3 regions of the Janthinobacterium sp. TPC_1 genome follow, and region 1 is predicted to be linked to each of the others. Evidence: predicted binding sites of a transcription regulator. Region 1 holds the regulator's gene; each other region holds the start of a gene.
The links. The regulator LexA, encoded in region 1, represses DNA repair genes until DNA is damaged. The targets are predictions, from matches to a motif close to ACTGTATNNNNATACAGT.
Positions count from the first base shown of each region.

Region 2: the regulator LexA is predicted to act here: its motif matches at 1,156-1,173, upstream of imuA (translesion DNA synthesis-associated protein ImuA).
Region 3: the regulator LexA is predicted to act here: its motif matches at 1,300-1,317, upstream of recA (recombinase RecA).

Region 1 covers NZ_CP195157.1:6,232,956-6,235,221, forward strand. The annotation lists partial or broken gene rpsF (30S ribosomal protein S6) at 1-158, opposite strand, end outside; gene ACQVLG_RS30235 (hypothetical protein) at 201-401, opposite strand; gene lexA (transcriptional repressor LexA) at 434-1,081, shown strand; partial or broken gene ACQVLG_RS30245 (cystathionine gamma-synthase family protein) at 1,286-2,266, opposite strand, start outside.
Region 2 covers NZ_CP195157.1:76,120-78,385, forward strand. The annotation lists gene ACQVLG_RS00340 (Y-family DNA polymerase) at 1-495, opposite strand, end outside; gene imuA (translesion DNA synthesis-associated protein ImuA) at 425-1,135, opposite strand; gene ACQVLG_RS00350 (putative Na+/H+ antiporter) at 1,342-2,266, shown strand, end outside.
Region 3 covers NZ_CP195157.1:928,610-930,875, forward strand. The annotation lists gene recA (recombinase RecA) at 106-1,209, opposite strand; partial or broken gene ACQVLG_RS04560 (response regulator) at 1,451-2,189, shown strand; partial or broken gene ACQVLG_RS04565 (sensor histidine kinase N-terminal domain-containing protein) at 2,186-2,266, shown strand, end outside.

The DNA of each region.
Region 1 (2,266 bases):
TTTTGGATCGAGTAAGCCATTTGACGGCGGCCCCAATCTTCCACGCGGTGAACCGAACCGCCGCGGGTGGTTACGCTGGCTTTGTAGCGTTCGATCATCGCGGGCACTTGCTCGCTTTGGTCCGGATGGACGATAAAGACTATTTCATAATGACGCATGCAAACTCCTTCAGGTCGGATTGATAATCGCCCACCCCGGCGTCAAGACGGGTGTGGGAAGGTCAGCCGAAGATTATAACCGCCTTTTGCAAACGTTTCAATCATTCCTTGCGCCAGCGCCGGAAAAGCCCGCGCGCCGCCGCGCTTTCCACGCCTGGACAAGTATTTCTTGCGAAATTCGCCGAAAACACGGAAATCCCCTTGCATAGTGGGCGATACTGTACAAAAATACAGACTGTTCATATAGACAGCATTTTAGTATGCACCCACCGCTCATGATCAAGCTGACAGCACGACAAGAACAAATTCTGAACCTGATCAAGGACGCGATTGAAAACACGGGTTTTCCGCCCACCCGTGCCGAAATCGCCAATGAACTGGGTTTCAAATCGGCCAACGCGGCCGAAGAGCATTTGCAGGCCCTGGCCCGCAAGGGCGCGATCGAGATTTCTCCCGGCACCTCGCGCGGCATCCGCCTGATCGGTGCGGCGGCAAGTGCGGCAGCCGAAGCCCTTGCATCGAAAGTGCCGCCAGCCCTGCTGATGTCGCTGCCCCTGATCGGCCGCGTGGCGGCCGGTTCGCCGATCCTGGCGCAGGAAAACCTCGAAGCGAGCTACAACGTCGATCCTGCCCTGTTCTCGGCCAAGCCCGACTTCCTGCTGAAGGTACGCGGCTGGTCCATGCGCGACGCCGGCATCATGGATGGCGATTTATTGGCCGTCAAAAAGGTCGACAGCGCCAAGAACGGCCAGATCGTCGTCGCACGCATCGGCGACGAAGTCACCGTCAAGCGCTACAAGAAGACGGGTTCCGTGATCGAACTGTTCCCGGAAAACCCCGACTTCAAGGTCATAACCGTGTCGCCGGAAGACGAGTTTGCCCTGGAAGGCCTGGCCGTCGGACTGATGCGCAGCTGGCATTGATTGAGCGCGCCCTCATAAACCTACTGCGCAGCCCACTCTCGGGCATCCGTTGCTCGCTGTACCAATGTACAGCTCCGCTACTCAACCCGATATTGGGCTTGCTCGCTACGGTTTCTGAAGGCACGAAGACATTACCATTGAACGGCGAAAAACAAAGGGCCGCAACAGCATGACTGTTGCGGCCCTTTTCATTTATCCGGCTACCTATACATCGAGTGCCTGGCGGAAATCCTCAAGCAAATCCACCTCATCCTCGATCCCGACGGAAACGCGGATCAGCGACTCGGCGATGCCCATGCTGGCGCGCCGCTCGGCGCCCATCTCGTAAAAGATCGTGTGGGCGACGGGAATGACCAGGGTGCGCGTGTCGCCGAGGTTGCTCGCTGGAATAGCCAGATTCAAACGATTGAGGAAATCGAAGCAATCGATGCCATCCTTCAATTCAAAGCTGAACAGCGAACCATAGCTGCGGAACAAGTCGCTCGCCAGCGCGTGCTGCGGGTGCGAGGCCAAGCCTGGGTAATGCACGGCGGCAACGCGCGGGTCGGCGGCCAGCATGGTGGCCAGCGCCAGGGCGTTCGAGCAGGTGCGGTCCATGCGCAAGGCCATGGTTTCCGCGCCGACCGCGAGATGGTGCGCCGCTTCCGGCCCCAGCGAGGCGCCGAAGTCGCGCAAGGCCTTGGCGCGGATTTGCGCGATGCCCCACTGCGCGGGCGCCGCTTTTGTAATTGTCGAAAATATTCGGATAGCGCGTCCAGTCGAACACGCCCGTGTCCGTCAAGCTGCCGCCCAGCGCATTGCCGTGGCCGCCAATGGATTTCGTCAAGGCATTGACCACGAGGCCCGCGCCCACGGCCTTCGGGCGGAACAGATACGGCGTCGTCATGGTGTTGTCGACGATGTACAAAATGCCTTTCTCGCGGCACAAGTCACCGATTTTTTTCAGGTCGGCGATCTGCGTGCGCGGATTGGCAATAGTTTCCACAAAAACAATCCGCGTGGCCGGCGTGATGGCGGCCGCCACGTTGGCCACATCTGTCGCATCGACGAACGACACGGCGATGCCCTGCCCCGTCACCGTTTGCCACAGGCTGTTGGTGTTGCCAAACAGAAAGGCCGACGACACCACATGGTCGCCCGCGCGCAGCAAGGATTGCACCACGGCGCCGATGGCGCCCATGCCGG
Region 2 (2,266 bases), 160 kb from region 1:
GAGGCGGCGCACCAGGCTGGCCATGCTCAATGTCCGGCCCCGGCGCGTACCGGCGCGCGCCAGCAGCCAGGCGCCGCGTGCCGTGGGGGCGCACGACAGCTGGGCCGTGTAGCCGAGCACGCGCAAGCTGGCCGCGATGTGCCGGCACAGGGCGCGCACGCCGCCGAACAGGCGCAGGCTGGCGCCCGCGTCGACCAGCAGGGTCGCTTCCTCGCCCTGCGCCACCAGCGGCGAATATTGCAGCAGCGCCAGCGCCACCGCCTGCAGGGCCTGCGCTTCCAGCTCGGGCGAGCGTTCGTGCAGGCGCGCCTGCGGCGCCAGCATCAGCGCGCCCGCGCGGCGCATGCCCGGCTTGACGCCGGCGGCCAATGCCAGCGGCGACACGGCCATCACTTGCTCCTGCTCCAGCACCACGCCGAGGCTGTCAGCCGACCAGCGCGGGCAAAACACTTCGAGCGGGAGCCGGGGCAGGTACAGGCCGATCCAGAGTCGCATGGCGCAGCAGTAAAGAAGGAGGTTGCAGGGGCAGGAACAACGGCGCGTCGCGCTGCGGCCCCCGGCGCTTGATGAAGCCGATCTCGATGCCGCCGGCGGCCGGGCGCACGGACAGGCGCAAGGGCGCCGGCGACGCATCCTGCGCGCCGTGCAAGGGGCGCAGCATGCAGAACAGGGTGTTGCCCGACTGCGCCGCCAGGTGCAGCCGGCGCAGGCTGTCGGCGCGCACGTGCGATTGCCAGAACAGCAGGGCGCCGCACGTGCCGCTGCGCAAGATGTTTTCCGCCGCCCACAGGGCATCCTTGCTGCCGGCGCTTTTGAGCCACAGCAATTGCGACGGCGCCAGCCCCTGCGCGGCCAGGGCCAGCGCCTGCGGCGGATGGGGCGGCTGCAGCAGCACGATGGGCAAGCCCGGCAGCTGCGCCAGCGCGGGCGCCAGCAGCCGCAATTCGCCGCTGCCCGGCTGCTGCACCAGCAGATCGATGAGGCTGCCGCTGGGCCAGCCGCCGCCGGGCAGCTGCGCGGACAAGGCGGCAAAGCCCGTGTCCAGGCAGCGCGCGGCGCCCTGGCCCAGCTGCGATGCGCGCCATAAAGACGGATGCAAGGCTTCCGGCGACGCCATCAATTGGGAATGTTGCATAATTGGCTAGGGAGATAAATACTGTATGCATATACAGTACTATCCGGCCCCGCTTTTGGCAAGGCTTATCTGCCAGAGAACGTGCCCGGGGCCGCTCCGCCATGTCCGAAAAACCCCGTTTCTGGCATCGATTGCTGTACCATAAGCACTCTCCTTACCGCTCGGCAATGCACCGGGCGGCTTCCTCCGTCCATAAGGAAACGCATTTGACCACCATCCAAATCATCAGCGCCATCGTCTTCGGCCTTGCGCTCATCCACACCTTCGCCGCCAAGTCGTTTGAAACATTATCGCGGCGCCACCCCCGCCATGCGGGCTTGCTGCATCTGCTGGGCGAAGTGGAAGTCGTGTTCGGCTTCTGGGCCTTCATCCTGATCATCATCATGGCCTTTGTCTCGGGCAGCGATGCGGCCATCGAGTATGCCGAGTCGCGCCATTACACGGAACCGCTGTTCGTCTTTGTCGTCATGGTGGTGGCCGCTTCGCGCCCCGTGCTGGACGCCGTGCAGCGCCTGCTGAAAGGCGTGGCGCGCGTAATGCCGCTGCGCACTGAACTGGCCCTCGTCTGGCTGGGTCTGGCACTCGTGCCCCTGACGGGCTCCCTGATCACGGAACCTGCCGCCATGACCCTGGCCGCGCTGATGCTGGCGCCGCAAATCTTCCGCCCGGGCATCCCCGAATGGCTGAAATATGGTGCGCTGGGCGTGCTGTTCGTCAACGTTTCCATCGGCGGCACCCTCACCTCGTACGCGGCGCCGCCCGTGCTGATGGTGGCCACCACATGGAACTGGGACAGCGCCTACATGGCCACCCATTTCGGCTGGAAAGCCGCCATCGCCGTGCTGATCAACGCCACGGGCGTGAGCATATTGCTGCGCAAATATCTGCACAGCAACACCTCCGACATCAAGCCGAAAGCGGGCGAAGTGGAAGCGCCGAAAGTGCCGCTGGCCGTCAGCCTCGTGCACATGATCGTGCTGGCCGGCGTCGTTACCCTGGCGCATCATCCCGTGCTGTTCATCGGCCTGTTCCTGTTCTTCCTCGGCTTCGTGCAGGCGTATGAGCGCTATCAAAGCCCGCTGATCCTCAAGGAAGGTTTATTGGTCGGCTTCTTCCTCGGCGGCCTGGTGG
Region 3 (2,266 bases), 1.0 Mb from region 1:
CATCACCCAAACACAATCGCCGCCCGGCGCAACAGCGCGGGACGGCGATCATGGTCACACCTTGCCAGCCGCCAGCCGCAAGCGCGAATGGTGGCTGACGGCAGCTTACTCGGCGGCCTTGGCTTCCGCCTTGGCAGCCTTGTCAGCGGCTTTATCCGCTTTTTCCGGCTTTTCAGCAGCCAGCGGCGGCAGTTCGCGCACGCCCAGCGAAGCGCGGACCTTGTTTTCGATTTCGCGGGCCAGCGCCGGACGCTCTTGCAGGAAGGCGCGGGCGTTGTCCTTGCCCTGGCCGATGCGTTCGCCGTTGTAGCTGTACCACGAACCGGATTTTTCCACGATCTTGGCATCCGAACCCAGATCCAGGATTTCGCCTTCGCGCGAGGTGCCGGCGCCGTACAGGATGTCGAAGTGCGCTTCCTTGAACGGTGGCGCGATCTTGTTCTTGACGACCTTGACCTTGGTTTCGTTGCCGATCACTTCATCGCCGGACTTGATCGAGCCCGTGCGGCGGATATCCAGGCGCACGGAAGCGTAGAATTTCAGCGCATTGCCGCCCGTGGTCGTTTCCGGGCTGCCGAACATCACGCCGATTTTCATGCGGATCTGGTTGATGAAGATGACCAGGGTATTCGTGCGGTTGATGGAGCCGGTCAGCTTGCGCAGCGCTTGCGACATCAGACGCGCTTGCAGGCCTGGCAGGGAATCGCCCATGTCGCCTTCGATCTCGGCGCGTGGCGTCAGTGCGGCCACGGAGTCGATGACGACCAGGTCGACGCTGCCCGAACGCACGAGGGCGTCGCAGATTTCCAGTGCCTGCTCGCCCGTGTCCGGTTGCGAGATCAGCAATTCATGCAGGTTCACGCCCAGCTTTTGCGCGTAACCGACATCGAGCGCGTGCTCGGCATCGATAAAGGCGCAGGTGCCGCCCAGTTTTTGCATTTCGGCGATGGTTTGCAGGGTCAGCGTGGTTTTACCCGACGATTCCGGACCGTAGATCTCCACCACGCGGCCGCGCGGCAAGCCGCCCACGCCCAGCGCGATATCGAGGCCGAGCGAACCGGTCGACACGACTTGCACTTCTTCGATCGGTGCGCTGGCATCCATGCGCATGACCGAACCTTTGCCAAACTGCTTCTCGATCTGCGCCAGTGCGGCGGCGAGCGCCTTGGCTTTTTCCGATGCGGGTACTACAGCTTTTTTATCGTCCATATGTTCTTTCAGCCGTTCTACAGTTGCGGATTCAGTGGAATCCGGCAGCCTGCGATAGCGCCAGTGGGTTAAATTCTTTACACAGACAGTACTGTATAAAAAAACAGTGATCAATGCAAGCGGAACGTGGATTTGTTTTGAAACAGATCAATACAAGCCTGGTTTCTCACAAAAACTCGCCACCTTGCGGGAAATGAAACACAATACAAACTTCTACCGCCGCAAGCATAGGAAGTGCACCATGCGTATTTTACTTGCCGAAGATGACAGCGTGCTGGCCGATGGCCTGGCCTGACCCGCTCGCTGCGCCAGTCCGGTTATGCGATCGACTACGTCAAGACCGGCCAGGAAGCCGATACGGCCCTGTCCACCCAGGAATTCGACCTGCTGATCCTCGACCTGGGCCTGCCGAAGATGTCCGGCCTGGAAGTGCTGCGCCGCCTGCGCGCGCGCGCCTCGCTGTTGCCCGTGCTGATCCTGACGGCCGCCGATTCCATCGAACAACGCGTGAATGGCCTCGACCTCGGTGCCGATGATTATATGGCCAAGCCGTTCGCCCTGTCGGAACTGGAGGCAAGAGTGCGCGCCCTGACGCGCCGCGGCGCCGGCGGCGGCGCCACCATCATCAAGCACGGCCCCCTCAGCTATGACCAGGTGGGGCGCAGCGCCTACATCAACGACCAGATGCTCGACTTGTCCGCGCGCGAACTGGGTTTGCTGGAAATCCTGCTGGGCCGCACGGGCCGCCTCGTTTCAAAAGAGCAACTAGTCGACCACCTGTGCGAATGGGCGAGGAAGTGTCGAACAATGCCATCGAAGTATATGTGCACCGCCTGCGCAAGAAGATCGAGGTGGGCGGCGTGCGCATCGCCACCGTGCGCGGCCTCGGCTACTGCCTGGAGAAATATTCGGAAGCGGCGCGCCTGCAAGCCGAAGCGGGCGAGGCGGCAAGCCCGGCCAACGGCCCCGCCAGCAAGTGAAGGCGCGCGAGGCGCCAGCGGACGAGGCGGACGACGACGACTGGTTCGAACCGCCCACCACGGAGCAGGATGACACC